2 regions of the Alteromonas sp. 4NS20-0143 genome follow, and region 2 is predicted to be linked to the other one. Evidence: predicted binding sites of a transcription regulator. Region 2 holds the regulator's gene; the other holds the start of a gene.

Region 1 (6,748 bases), on a different contig from region 2:
GCGATGACTCAATGCTGTTGTCGTTAACTGCCTCGACACAAGAGACAAACTTGGGTGATAAGATTTTTGACGGCGACTTTTCTCACGAGAAAAGCCTGGTGCTTAAGCCCGCAAAGGCGCAAAGAGGCTTTGTTGTCGGCGACCTGCACGACCATGATTTACTCGGTAAATACGACGTGGTTATTCTAGATTTAGGTAACACTGAGGTAGAGCCGGGCACCGTAATGGGTGTATACGCGAAAGGGCCATCAATTATTAACGATGAATTGCCAAAATATACAAACAAATCAGACATGCAAAAAAGTAGAGACTGGTTTGCTAACACCGTTGAACAACCCGCACTCAAGGTGGGAGAGATCATCATTTACAAAACCTTTAATGCGGCAAGCTATGGTTTGATCACGCGGGCGAACACGGGAATTCAACGCGGCTTTATTGTTGCTCACCCCTAACGTTATGCTGTAAACATTGCCGCACCGACTTGGAGCGGCAATGCATCACAATTCTGCATCTATCACAGCACAATCAATGGCGTGGATACGTCTGGCCTCGGCATACAGCGTTGCTACAAAAAAATGGCTGACATTACTAAGTGAGCTTAACTGCAATCCAGAAGCGCTTCTTACATCTACAAGCAAAGCCTCTTTTCTAAAAAGCGCGCCAAAAACTGCAACCCTCTTATTTGACAAAATTTCTGAACAATCAGTTAAAAAAGCACTGATGTGGTTAGATGCAGAAACAGAGCGACATATAATAACGTTTGGGTGTTGTGAGTATCCAGAGATGCTCAAAACGTTAGATAGCCCTCCGCTTGTTCTTTTTGTCATTGGAAATCCGCTGCTTTTGCAACAGCCTCAAGTCGCAATGGTGGGAAGCCGCCGTGCTAGCCATCAGGGAAGAAGCATCGCTGAAGAAATGGCAACAGCACTAGCTGATGCAGGAATAACGGTAACTAGCGGTATGGCGTTAGGAATTGATGCCGCAGCCCATAAAGGTGCGCTTAAAGGGGTAGGCAAAACAATCGCCGTAATGGGAACAGGGCCAGATACAATTTACCCCTATAAACACAGGCCATTACATGCTGATATAATTAATGCTGAAGGCGCTGTTATCACAGAGTTCTTCCCCGGTGTACCCGCTAAAGCCTGGCATTTCCCAAGAAGAAATAGATTAATTGCTGCAATATCGCTCGGAACGCTGGTGGTTGAGGCAAAAATTAAAAGTGGCACCTTGATTACGGCGAATTTGGCCGCAGATCTAGGGAGAGATGTTTTTGCCATTCCCGGAAGCGTATATCATTCTTATTCTGAGGGTTGCCATTGGTTAATCCAGCAGGGCGCTAAATTAGTGACTAACGTCGATGATATCTTTGACGAACTTGCTATAGAGCCCTTGTGTACGAGGAATATCCTGAATGTTGAGAATGAAAAAAGTGAAGTGAATAGCTTGGCAACTGACAAATTATTAGCTAGTGTGGATTACGACGTTACCGCAATAGATGTTATAGCGCAGCGCGGCTCCATGCCTGTACAGCAGGCAATGGCATTATTATTAGAATACGAGTTGTGCGGTTTAGTAACTGCTGTCCCTGGCGGTTACATTAAATTGAGGGGCAAATAAAATGTTCGATATCCTCATGTATCTGTTTGAAAATTTCATCCATAGTGAGACTGAAATTCGTGTCGATCAAGACGAATTGACCGACGAGCTCGTGCGCGCAGGTTTTCATCACGATGAAATATATAAAGCGCTAGCATGGCTAGAAAAGTTAGCCGCCCTGCAAGAGACAGACATCAAGCCTTACTTTTGCAAAGGGATTAATACAAGCTTAAGTCGAATCTATACCCATGAAGAGCAAATGCGCTTGGACGTGGAATGTAGAGGATTTCTGATGTTTCTTGAGCAAGTGAATGTGCTCGATGCATCTACCCGTGAAATGGTAATAGACCGCGTTATGGAAATTGATTCTAACGAGTTCTGTTTAGAAGACTTAAAGTGGGTAGTATTGATGGTTCTGTTCAATGTGCCGGGTAAAGAAAAGGCTTATGCGCAAATGGAAGATTTACTCTTCGAAGAGCCAGATGGTGTTTTACATTAATCTACATGCGTTATTATTCCTAGGGCTCTCTTTGCAGGTACTGTGCCTACAATGCCTGCTTAGCAAAGAGAACGCTTCAAAGTGTGTGTTATAAACCATCATGTCTAAAATTGACCACTCGTTATTTTCTGCTCATGAGCACGCATTAGAAGAAAGCTTTGGTGACTGCCCTGAATGCGGTAAGCCACTTCATATAAAAAATAGTAAAACCGGCCCTTTCATGGGGTGTACCGCATATCCTGAGTGTCACTTCAGTAAACCGTTACATGACAATCAAACCGCTCTCCTTAAAACGTTAGACGGCGTAGCGTGTCCCGACTGTCAATCAGAACTCGGGATCAAAAAAGGCCGCTATGGCATGTTTATCGGTTGCACTAACTTTCCTTCGTGTCACTTTATCGCCCCGTTGAAGCAGCAGGAAGAAACCCAAGTTCGCTGCCCTAAGTGTCAGTCAGGCGAACTAATTTCTCGCACCAGCAAGTTTGGAAAGCAATTTTTTGCGTGCAATCATTATCCTAAATGCCGATATGTGCTAAATTTCGAGCCAGTCAATGAGCAATGTCCAGAGTGTGGTTGGGGCGTATTGATTGATAAGAAAGGTCAATATGTTTGCCCTCAACCATCGTGCGGCTTTAAACAATAATCACCACCTAGAGATAACTATAAATGTCTGATACCCAAAAAGGGCAAGTGGATATATACAATCCAGTTGAGGTCGAGCAGACCTCGGCTGATCCTGTTGTGGAAGCATTTCATGCTGGTAAGTTATTGGTTTACCCAACTGAAGCCGTTATGGGCATTGGATGCGACCCCGATAATAAAGAAGCTGTGGAGTTACTGCTTCAAACTAAGCAACGTTCTGTTGAGAAAGGCGTTATTCTTATAGCGGCCAACTATAGTCAGCTACTGCCTTACGTAAATGACGAAGCGGTATTACAGCACAGGCGTACTGACATCTTTTCAAGTTGGCCAGGTCCTATAACGTGGCTGCTGCCAAAGTCGAAGACAGCACCGTATTGGATTACAGGCTCGCACGATAAAATAGCAGTGCGTGTGACTAATCATCCATTGGTTGCGGACTTATGCAACAAGATTGGTAAGCCCATTGTATCTACAAGTGCAAACTTAGCAGGACAATCACCTACACTTTCTATTGAAGATGCGAGAAGCGTATTTGAAGACAGTGTTACTTACGTAAATGGTGAAGTTGGTGGCAATAAAAAACCAAGTACAATTAGAGACGGTGATACGGGAGAAATAATAAGATCATGAAGCCAGCACAATTACTTGATGGTAAAAAGGCAGCCGATGTTATTGAAACAGTTAAAGCGTATTTATTAAATCTTCAAGACACAATTTGCCAAACCATAGAGTTGGCCGATGGAAAAGGGCAATTTACCGAAGATAGCTGGGTGCGAGAAGAAGGCGGCGGTGGCCGTTCTCGCGTGATGAAAAATGGGGCTGTAGTGGAGCAGGGCGGTGTGAATTTTTCACACGTTTTTGGTAGTCAAATGCCTGCGTCTGCAACCGCTAATCGACCAGAGCTAGCCGGCAGAAATTTTCAGGCAATGGGTGTATCACTTGTCATTCATCCACATAACCCTTACATCCCTACTTCCCATGCCAATGTACGATTCTTTATAGCCGAGAAAGAGGGTGAATCTCCAATATGGTGGTTTGGTGGTGGATTCGACCTAACGCCTTTTTACCCGTTTAAAGAAGACGTTCAACACTGGCACGATACTGCTAAAAAACTCTGCGCGCCCTTTGGTGAAGACGTCTATCCAAAGTACAAAGAGTGGTGCGATGATTACTTTTATTTGAAGCATCGCAATGAGACTCGTGGTGTAGGCGGGCTCTTTTTCGATGACCTTAATGCATGGGGTTTTGACCAGTCTTTTGCCTTTATGCAAGCAGTGGGTAATGGTTATATTGATGCGTATGTGCCCATTATTGAACGACGTAAAAATACTGCATACAGTGAAAGAGAGCGTGAATTTCAGCTATACCGACGAGGGCGCTACGTTGAATTCAACTTAGTATTCGACCGTGGCACGCTGTTCGGTTTGCAGACAGGAGGAAGGACTGAATCAATTTTGATGTCGATGCCCCCATTAGCTCGCTGGGAATACTGTTATTCACCGTCACCAGGTAGCGCAGAATCAAAACTTACCGATTGGTTAAAGCCAACAAATTGGTGAGCATCCACGACGTGAGGTTAGTTGGAGGGCTGAGTGCGGGGCTGAGTGGGGGGTTGAGTGTAGGGCTAATTAAAATGCGACATAGCGCAGCCCACTCAATGCGACAAGCGTTACAGGTGAAAATAACCGAGTCATTGGTTATCTTGGGGGCAGTACAAATAAAGAGTCTATCGACGGTGTTTGATCTACATCAACCTGCGCTGCTATGTTCGTCCAGCGAACTAGGTATATTGCGCTAGATCAATTCCTTGTGTACCAAAGTGGGTAAAGTGGCGTCATCTTATTTAAACACACAAGAGACACACAATGCGTACACATACTCTTTCAGCACTTTGTCTTACTCTGGCAGCTATTGCCCCTTTTGCTAATGCTCATCAGCAGGGTGATTTACTCGTTCGCGGTGGTTTAACGACAGTCGCACCTGACGAGTCTACTTCAAATATTTTAGCGGGTGGCGCAGACTTAGGTGTTGCCCTAAATATCGGTAACGATACTCAGCTGGGTCTCAATATCGCGTATTTTATTACTGACAATATTAATATTGAATTACTAGCGGCCACGCCCTTTAAACACGACGTCGAATTTTCGGTAGCAGACCCACTAGGTACAGGTAACCAACTTGGTGAAGTCACGCACCTACCTCCTACTCTTACCGCAAACTATTACTTCAATGATGCTAGCTCAGCGTTTCAGCCCTACGTAGGAGCGGGAATCAACTATACCTTTATCTTTGATGAAGAATTTACATCGGCTAATAGCGAAGCTGGATTGAACGACTTATCTCTTGATAATTCTTTTGGGTTATCAGCACAGGTGGGTATGGATTATATCGTTGATGACAGTTGGCATGTGAATGCATCGGTGCGCTTTATTGATATTGATACTGAAGCAACTTTTAACGTGGGCGATGCAAGAGGTGCGGTTGAAGATATTGAAATTGACCCTTGGGTTTACACTATATCTGTGGGCTATACCTTTTAGGTAGTTTTATATAATAGTAACTCTAGTGGTAGCTTAGCTTGTAATTGCAACTCTTGTAGTAACGTACCTTGCAGCAGCATTCCAAGTAAAAGCGTGGATTTTTAAAGCGAAGCATTGCACTACGAAAAAGCCGATAAGAGCCTCATCGTCAAAAGAAGACTTGCGCGTTATTATTAGGTCAACACAGCCTAACGATAACGCGCTTTTTTATTTTGAATTGATCATATGTTCTGCTAATTGGTCTAGCGACTGAAGCAGCTGATTGGCGAGCAAAATATCATCGGTGGTGGCAAACATTGCCTTCCTCATACAGTATATCCACTGTGCTTTTAAATTTGGCGTGACAGAAAACGGTAAGTGGCGAGCTCTTAATCTAGGATGACCGAATTGCTGTTGATAATCATCAGGCCCTCCCATCCATAAACTTAAATAAAGAAAGAAGACATGCCTAATTTTATCTAAAGGCATGGGGTGCATAGCCAATAACTCTGATGCTATCGGATCGGTCTCCATGATATCGTAAAACCGGTTGGCTAATTCTCGAACCTTATCTTCTCCACCTAAGCGATAATATGGTGTAGTCTCATTGACCTTATTGTCGCCTTTTCGTTTTGTATTAAAGAAGTCACGTATTCCCATGAAAAAATTCGCCGTATTTGGAAACCCTATTGAGCAGAGTTTATCACCAACCATTCATCAAATGTTTGCTCAGCAATGTGATGAAGCCATTTCATATGAAAAAATATTAGCACCAGAGGGGGGCTTTATCGCAAAGGCGAGGTCTTTTTTGTCACAGCCAGACGCAGTAGGTTGTAATGTCACCATGCCGTTTAAGCTAGATGCATTCAATATGGCGGTGGTCGACGATCAGGCTGCGAAGGATGCCAAAGCAGTAAACACACTGATGAAGGTTGATAATGGCAGTAATGAGACTAATGCAAAAAACAATATAAAAGGCTTTAACACCGATGGAATTGGGCTGGTAAACGACCTTTTAAATAATCACATCGAGCTTAAAAATAAAAGGGTGCTGTTAATTGGGGCCGGTGGTGCGGCGCGAGGCGTGATATCACCTTTGATAGAAGCCTCTATTGCGCAATTAACTATTGCCAATAGAACCAAGGAGAAAGCACAGCAGGTGGCAGATGAAACCGGGCACTCCAATATAGAGGTAGTCACATTAGAAGATGTTAACAATGTAAGACCCCATATTATTATTAACTCTACTGCGGCTAGTCTGGATGGCGAGTTACCTTGTGCTATGTCTGCGGCGTTGTTAGAAGAATGTGATGTGGTCTATGATATGGTTTATAAGAACTCTCCAACAGTGTTCATGCGAGAGGCAAGGTCTCATGGCGTACCAAAAAGTTTAGACGGGTTAGGTATGCTAGTAGAGCAGGCAGCTGCTGCTTTTACTATTTGGACTTCAAAGCAACCAGACACCAATACTGTGGTGAAGAAGTTGCGA
Region 2 (6,748 bases):
CTAGAACAGGGAGAGGTGTACTTCGAATCTATTTGTATGTTTATCTTTTTGCTGCTGTTAAGCCGGTTTTTAGAACATAGAAGCAGGCATCGTGCGGCGCAGATTTCAGCAAATATGATGCAGTACATACCCGTTTCTGCATCCAAATTAGAAGCCGACGGAAGCGTGATCGAATGCTTAGCCAAGCAACTGTCTAAAGATGATGTGGTGCTAATAAAGCCTGGGGAAACTATTCCTATCGATGGCTATGTTACTGATGGCAATGCGTCGGTGGATGAGTCCATGCTGACCGGGGAATTTAACCCCGTGATGAAACATGAGAAAAGCACAGTGTATGGCGGCACGATATGCAAAGACGGTTCATTAACCGTTGTCGTAACAAATACCCTTAAGAATGCGCTGGTTAATCAAATAATGCGTTTGCAGGCAAGCGCCATGGCCAGCAAGCCAAAGGCGGCACAGCTTGCTGATGAGTTCTCTCGCTACTTTGTGGTATCGGTGTTACTCATTGCATTGCTCACTTATGCCTATTGGACCTATACCGGCAATGTAGATGCGTTTTGGATCACCATTTCTGTGCTTGTTGCTACCTGCCCGTGTGCATTAGGTTTAGCAACGCCTTCAGCTTTAACTTGTGCAATGGCCAAATTGAACAAACAAGGCATTTTGCTAAAGCGAGCCGACGCTCTCGAGCAAATTACCACAATTGATACAGTCGCCTTAGACAAAACAGGTACGCTTACCCAAGGTAAATTTAGCCTTCGACATAGCTGGTATGCGCAGGGTGTAGACAGTCAGCGGGCCTGGGAAATTGCCTCGGCACTAGAATCACGCTCTGAGCACCCTATCGCACACGCATTTTCTGATGACATTAAGCATAAGGTCTCTCAATTTACCGTGACACCCGGTGGCGGAATAAGTGGCGAAGTCAACGGCGTTGCCTTTGAAATGGGTTCAGCTATCTTTTGCGGTGTTAACTCATCAAGTAACGAAAGTATTCCCATTGCCGCCAATGTATATTTAGCGACAAAAGGGAAACTGGTTGCAGCATTTGAAGTAAGCGATACGCTGCGTGATGATACCAAATCGACCCTAGATGCTTTGGCTTTAACAAACCTGTTGGTAGTGCTTAGTGGAGACACGCAGCAAAACGTAGACGACCTTACTGCCTCACTGCCAGTATCCGTGGCCTTGGGTGGCCTTACTCCTGAACAGAAATACGCGGAGGTTCAAACGCTTCAGTCACAAGGCAAAAAGGTGATGATGATGGGCGATGGCATTAACGACGCGCCAGTATTGGCCAGTGCCGACGTTGCAGTGGCAGTAGGTAACGCCACTGATGTGGCTAAAACCGCTGCAGATGTCATCTTGTTGGGCGATCAGTTATTGTCTGTACCGGCGCTTATCGATACAGCGCACCAAACCCGGAAAAAAATTCGCCAAAACATTGGTTGGTCTGTGCTGTATAACATTATCATTCTACCTTTTGCCGTTTCGGGTTTACTTTCCCCTTGGGTGGCTGTTGTAGGTATGTCGTTAAGCAGTATCATTGTGGTTACAAATTCAACACGATTATTGAGCAAATAACATGAGCATTATTTATGTCTTAATTCCCATTGCGATTATCATTGTTGCTCTTGCGATCGTTATCTTTTTTTGGGCTGTTAAATCAAATCAATTTGAAGACTTAGACCGACAAGGTTACAGCATTTTGTTTGATGACGACTTACCGCCAGAAGAGAAGAAGCTGGCCGAACAACGCAAAAAGCTTCAACAAGAACAAGATAAGTATGGATCAGATTAATTACTTTTCTGCATTTTTGATTGGCTTAGCCGGCGGCGTGCACTGCGTTGGAATGTGCGGTGGCATTGTATCGGCGCTTAGAATGGTAACGCCAAAAGATAAACCTGCACTTCCCTTCACTCTTGCCTACAACATTGGTCGTATTATTAGTTACACCCTTGCAGGTGCAATCACCGGCGCCTTAGGCAAAATGGCCTCCGACTTTGTGCCCGTGGCCAGTTATGCGTTGTCCATTTTAAGTGCTGTTATGGTATTTTTATTGGCATGCTATTTAGGAAAATGGTGGACAGGGCTTACGGCGCTTGAGAGTGTGGGCAAACATTTATTTCGCTATATCCAGCCGGTTTCAAAACGCTTTCTCCCCTTTAAAACCCCTTTTAGTGCCATACCCTATGGGTTTATTTGGGGGTGGTTGCCGTGTGGCCTAGTTTACTCCACCTTAACCTGGTCTCTCGCGGCGGGCTCAGCGGTTCAAGGCGCTGGTATCATGTTGTGTTTTGGGCTGGGTACACTGCCAACCTTGCTTGCTGTAAGCACCAGTAGCCAGTATATTATTCAGGGGTTTAAGCATAGTGCTGTTCGACAATGCATCGCCATTGCCATGGCCTTATATGCAGCTTATCTTATTTATAGCGCATTATCCTAAATGATGTTGTACCATTTAGGGGTGTGAACTTACAGAGAATAGAAATTATGAGCAAAGGAAGCGGATTCTCTATCCACTGCCAAAACTGCAGCTTCAGTCACTTGTGTTTACCAGTGGCGTTGAATAAGACCGAGATTGAATCTCTCGATGACATCATCGAACGCAAAAAGCCGCTGCACAAAGGTGACACATTAATTAATAACGGCGACACGTTTACGTCATTATTTGCAGTAAGAACCGGATCGTTCAAATCATTTGTGACTAATTCAGATGGTGAAGAACAAATAACCGGTTTTCATTTCCCTGGTGATATTGTGGGTTTCGATGCGCTTCGCGAAAGTAGACATCAAAGCTACACCCAGGCGCTAGAAACGGCCATGGTATGTGAGCTTCCCTACGACACCCTTGATGAAATGTCTGTTCAGTTTCCCAAGCTTCGCCATCAAATCATGAGTTTTATGAGCGCTGAAATAAAGCAAGATCACGATATGATCATGATGCTCAATAAACGCACTGCTGAAGAACGCCTGCTTTATTTTATATCTCACTTGTCTCAGCGTTTTGAAGAGCGTGGTTTCTCTCACCGAGAGTTTCACCTAACCATGACTCGCAACGAAATTGGGAATTACTTAGGCCTGACTATTGAGACTATCAGTCGGTTACTGAGTCGTTTTCAAAAAGAAGGGTTAATTAAAGTGGATGGCAAACTGATCACCATACTCGATTTTGATGCTATCGACGGCAAAGTCACCGCCCTTAAAGGGCCGAGCATTGTTTGCAATGGTTAGCGCACGTTAACGTGGTAGAAGGCTTTGACAAATTTGTTAAAATTTTGATCTAAAACAAGCCACGTTTTCCCTATTGTCTATTACACTTAATGAAGAGCTTCATAGGAAGGAGAAGTTATGATTGAGTGTAATCACATTTTAGCGGTAGTCGATGCTGAGCGTGACAACCAACCTGCGTTAAGCCGCGCTCTCGAGGTTGCCCAAAAAACAGGCGCAACGGTTACTGCGCTAATGGTTGTGTACGACCTATCTTACGATATGACCACCATGCTAAGCCCTGACGAGCGCGATACTATGCGCGATGCTGTCACTAAAGACCAATCTAAGCGACTGTCACAGCAGCTCAAAGAGCAAGGTTTTTCCAATATCGACATAGTGGTTGAGTGGAACAATAAAGCGTACGAATCCATCATTTATTATGCGCTTAACAACCAAATCGACTTAGTCGTCAAAGCAACAAAAAATCACGACGACCTAGCTTCTGTTATATTCACGCCAACCGACTGGCATCTCATGAGAAAGTGCCCTCGCCCAGTGTTGTTAGTAAAAGACCATGACTGGCCTGAAAATGGTGAAATTATTGCGGCGGTAAACGTGGGCAGCGAAGATGAAGAACACGCAGCCCTGAATGACAAAATAACCGACATTGCCAATGAATATGCTCGGCTGCTAAAAGGCCATGTTAATCTGGTCAATAGCTACCCCGCTACTCCGCTCAACATTGCCATAGAGGTTCCCGAGTTTGATTCGGAGAAGTACCACAGCGCGGTTAAAAATCATCATCTTGATGAAATGAATGCCCATGCAGCAAAACACGACATTGCCCCTAACAAATGTATTGTAAAAGAAGGGTTACCTGAACGTGTTATCCCACAAGTTGCTAAAGAGATAGATGCTGAGCTGGTGATCATTGGCACCGTTGGGCGGGTTGGCATATCGGCGGCGCTGATTGGCAATACCGCAGAACATGTTATTGATGCGCTAAATTGCGACGTGTTAGCCATAAAGCCTAACGGATTTGTGTCGCCCTATACCGTGTAGTGCTGACAAATGCCTCAAGGTGCCCGCTATTTACGCTGAGAAATCGCTAAAAAATAGCGACCGTGTGTAACAGGGCGTAATGAAACTGTAAGCGAAGATATTTAACGTACACAAGCATAGTTAACAAAAGCCGCTTTATTGTATAATGGCGGCTTTCACACAAACTAAGTTAGTTAATTATGAGTTTAGGCACAAACGGCGCTGAATCGCCGTCCTCTGCTGCAGCGCAAAGTAAGCAAAAACACAATTTCAATAAACTGCAAAAGCGTCTTCGTCGCAATGTGGGTAAAGCCATAGCCGACTTTGGCATGATTGAAGAGAATGACAAAGTGATGGTATGTCTGTCAGGTGGTAAAGACAGTTACACCATGCTCGATATTCTTATGTTTTTGAAGCGCGCCGCCCCTATTCACTTTGATATTGTGGCAGTGAACCTAGACCAAAAACAACCTGGCTTTCCAGAGCATATTCTTCATGAATATTTAAACAGCTTAGGCGTAGCCTATCAGATAGTAGAAGAAGACACCTACTCTATCGTGAAAGATAAGATTCCTGAGGGCAAAACCACGTGTTCTTTATGTTCTAGGCTGCGCAGAGCTATTTTGTATCGCACAGCAAAAGAGCTTGGGGCGACCAAAATAGCGTTAGGCCATCACCGAGATGACATGCTTGAAACGTTTTTCCTCAATATGTTTCACGGTGGTAAGCTCAAGTCTATGCCGCCTAAGCTAGTCAGTGATAACGGCGAGCATATCGTTATACGCCCCTTGGCGTATTGCACTGAAAGCGACATACAAGAATACTCTACACTGTCTGACTTTCCTATTATCCCGTGTAATTTGTGTGGCTCACAAGATAATTTACAGCGTCAGCATATTAAGGGCATGCTTCAAGATTGGAATAAGCGCTTTCCTGGACGAATTGAGTCTATGTTTAGTGCCCTTCAGAATGTGGCGCCATCCCATTTAGTTGACAGTAACTTATACGACTTTCAATCAATAACTACACATGATGGCCCTGTGAAAGATGGCGACATTGGCTTTGACGAGCCCACTTTTGAAAAGCCAGAAAGTGACCAGTCAGCCGAGGCAGCAGACACTATCGACATCATCAACATTATGGAACCTCAATAGATGAAAATTGGACTCGCTTTAGGAGCGGGTGCAGCGAGAGGCTGGACCCACATTGGTATTATACAAGCACTAGAAAAACTAGGTATTAAGATTGATGTTGTGGCAGGTTGTTCTATTGGTGCGTACGTAGGCGCCGCGTATTCAAGTGGTAAGCTTGAAGGTCTTAAAGAGTGGGCCTGCTCCCTTAGTGATTGGCAGGTGTTAGCCCTCATGGGCGTTGGGCTGCGCAGAGGCGGCCTAGCCAGCGGACAAAAAGTGTTTGATAAACTCGCCAGTGACTTTTGCGCTGATAGCTTTGAGGCAATGAATAAGCCATTTGCCGCAGTGGCCACAGATTTGTATACCGGGCGCGAAGTTGTTTTTGATTCAGGCCCGGTGGGCACTTCAATTCAAGCGTCTTGTGCCATTCCAGCGCTTTTCTCACCGGTAGCGTACAATGACAGGTGGTTGGTAGACGGTGCGGTGGTCAATCCTGTGCCTGTGAACCTCTGTCGACAGCTAGGCGCAGATTTTGTCATTGCGGTTAATCTGAATGCAGACTTTAGACCCCTTAGACTTGAAAAGTTGCGTAAAGATCACGAAGACAATCAAAGAAAAACCGAAGACTTCTTTACCAAAAGCCAAAACGCACTGAAACAGTGGTTCTCTTCAGACAGTAAGTCAGAAGACAGTGATTCCGAAGACGGTCTTGATAAAAAAACCAAGAGCAATAACGACTCATTAGGGGCTGAAGTTATCGAAAAGGTTGAAGAAGAAGTCATGGAAGTTCCTGCAAAGGTCAATAAGAAGAACCCGCCGGGAATAATGAGCGTAATGAGTAGTTCGTTAGAGATATTGCAAGCTAGAGTAACCCGTTCTCGACTTGCTGGCGATCCGCCAGATATCTTAATTGAGCCGCAACTCACTGACGTTGGTATTATGGAATTTCACCGAGCAGAAGAGCTCTGCGCAAAGGGCGAAGAAACTATCACCCGTCTGGCAGAGCAAATACGCTATCAGCTATTAACTTGATGCCATTGCGGTAATACGAAGCGGAGCTTGAGGTAACGATAACCCTTTTGCTTCGCTTATCCACTCTTGCTCAATATGCAATACACCATTGGTGATGGTCACGCCCTCAGGCGTAATATAATCTAAATCTCTGTCCTCAAAATGTATCATCAAGCCTTTAACCGTTGGCATGAGAAAAGACAGGAAGCTCCCCATTTCATTAAAGAACGCTTCGTACTGGCCATACACAAACGTTAACTCATCTTTGGTATAGCGAGCTTTTAAATACTCTGGTTTAGTCTCAAGCTGTACCGACATGTCGCACACATTGGCGCGCTCAACCAAC

Evidence for each region. Region 2 encodes FNR, which switches genes on or off when oxygen is low (the NO sensors DNR and NnrR bind a similar motif). Its sites were predicted from a motif close to TTGATCTAGATCAA; they were not measured.
Region 1: the regulator FNR is predicted to act here: its motif matches at 4,480-4,493, upstream of AC27HD_RS16550 (OmpW family outer membrane protein).

The regions. Positions count from the first base shown of each region.
Region 1 is NZ_BAAJLR010000009.1:149,589-156,336, forward strand. Features, by position in the region: gene AC27HD_RS16520 (LysM peptidoglycan-binding domain-containing protein) at 1-452, shown strand, start outside; gene dprA (DNA-processing protein DprA) at 493-1,620, shown strand; gene AC27HD_RS16530 (DUF494 family protein) at 1,622-2,098, shown strand; gene AC27HD_RS16535 (DNA topoisomerase family protein) at 2,199-2,741, shown strand; gene tsaC (L-threonylcarbamoyladenylate synthase type 1 TsaC) at 2,765-3,370, shown strand; gene hemF (oxygen-dependent coproporphyrinogen oxidase) at 3,367-4,299, shown strand; gene AC27HD_RS16550 (OmpW family outer membrane protein) at 4,606-5,280, shown strand; gene AC27HD_RS16555 (group II truncated hemoglobin) at 5,488-5,919, opposite strand; gene aroE (shikimate dehydrogenase) at 5,918-6,748, shown strand, end outside.
Region 2 is NZ_BAAJLR010000001.1:498,415-505,162, reverse strand. Features, by position in the region: gene AC27HD_RS02155 (heavy metal translocating P-type ATPase) at 1-1,587, shown strand, start outside; gene ccoS (cbb3-type cytochrome oxidase assembly protein CcoS) at 1,589-1,804, shown strand; gene AC27HD_RS02145 (sulfite exporter TauE/SafE family protein) at 1,791-2,450, shown strand; gene fnr (fumarate/nitrate reduction transcriptional regulator Fnr) at 2,498-3,238, shown strand; gene uspE (universal stress protein UspE) at 3,356-4,279, shown strand; gene ttcA (tRNA 2-thiocytidine(32) synthetase TtcA) at 4,459-5,412, shown strand; gene AC27HD_RS02125 (patatin-like phospholipase family protein) at 5,413-6,423, shown strand; gene AC27HD_RS02120 (DUF2987 domain-containing protein) at 6,415-6,748, opposite strand, start outside.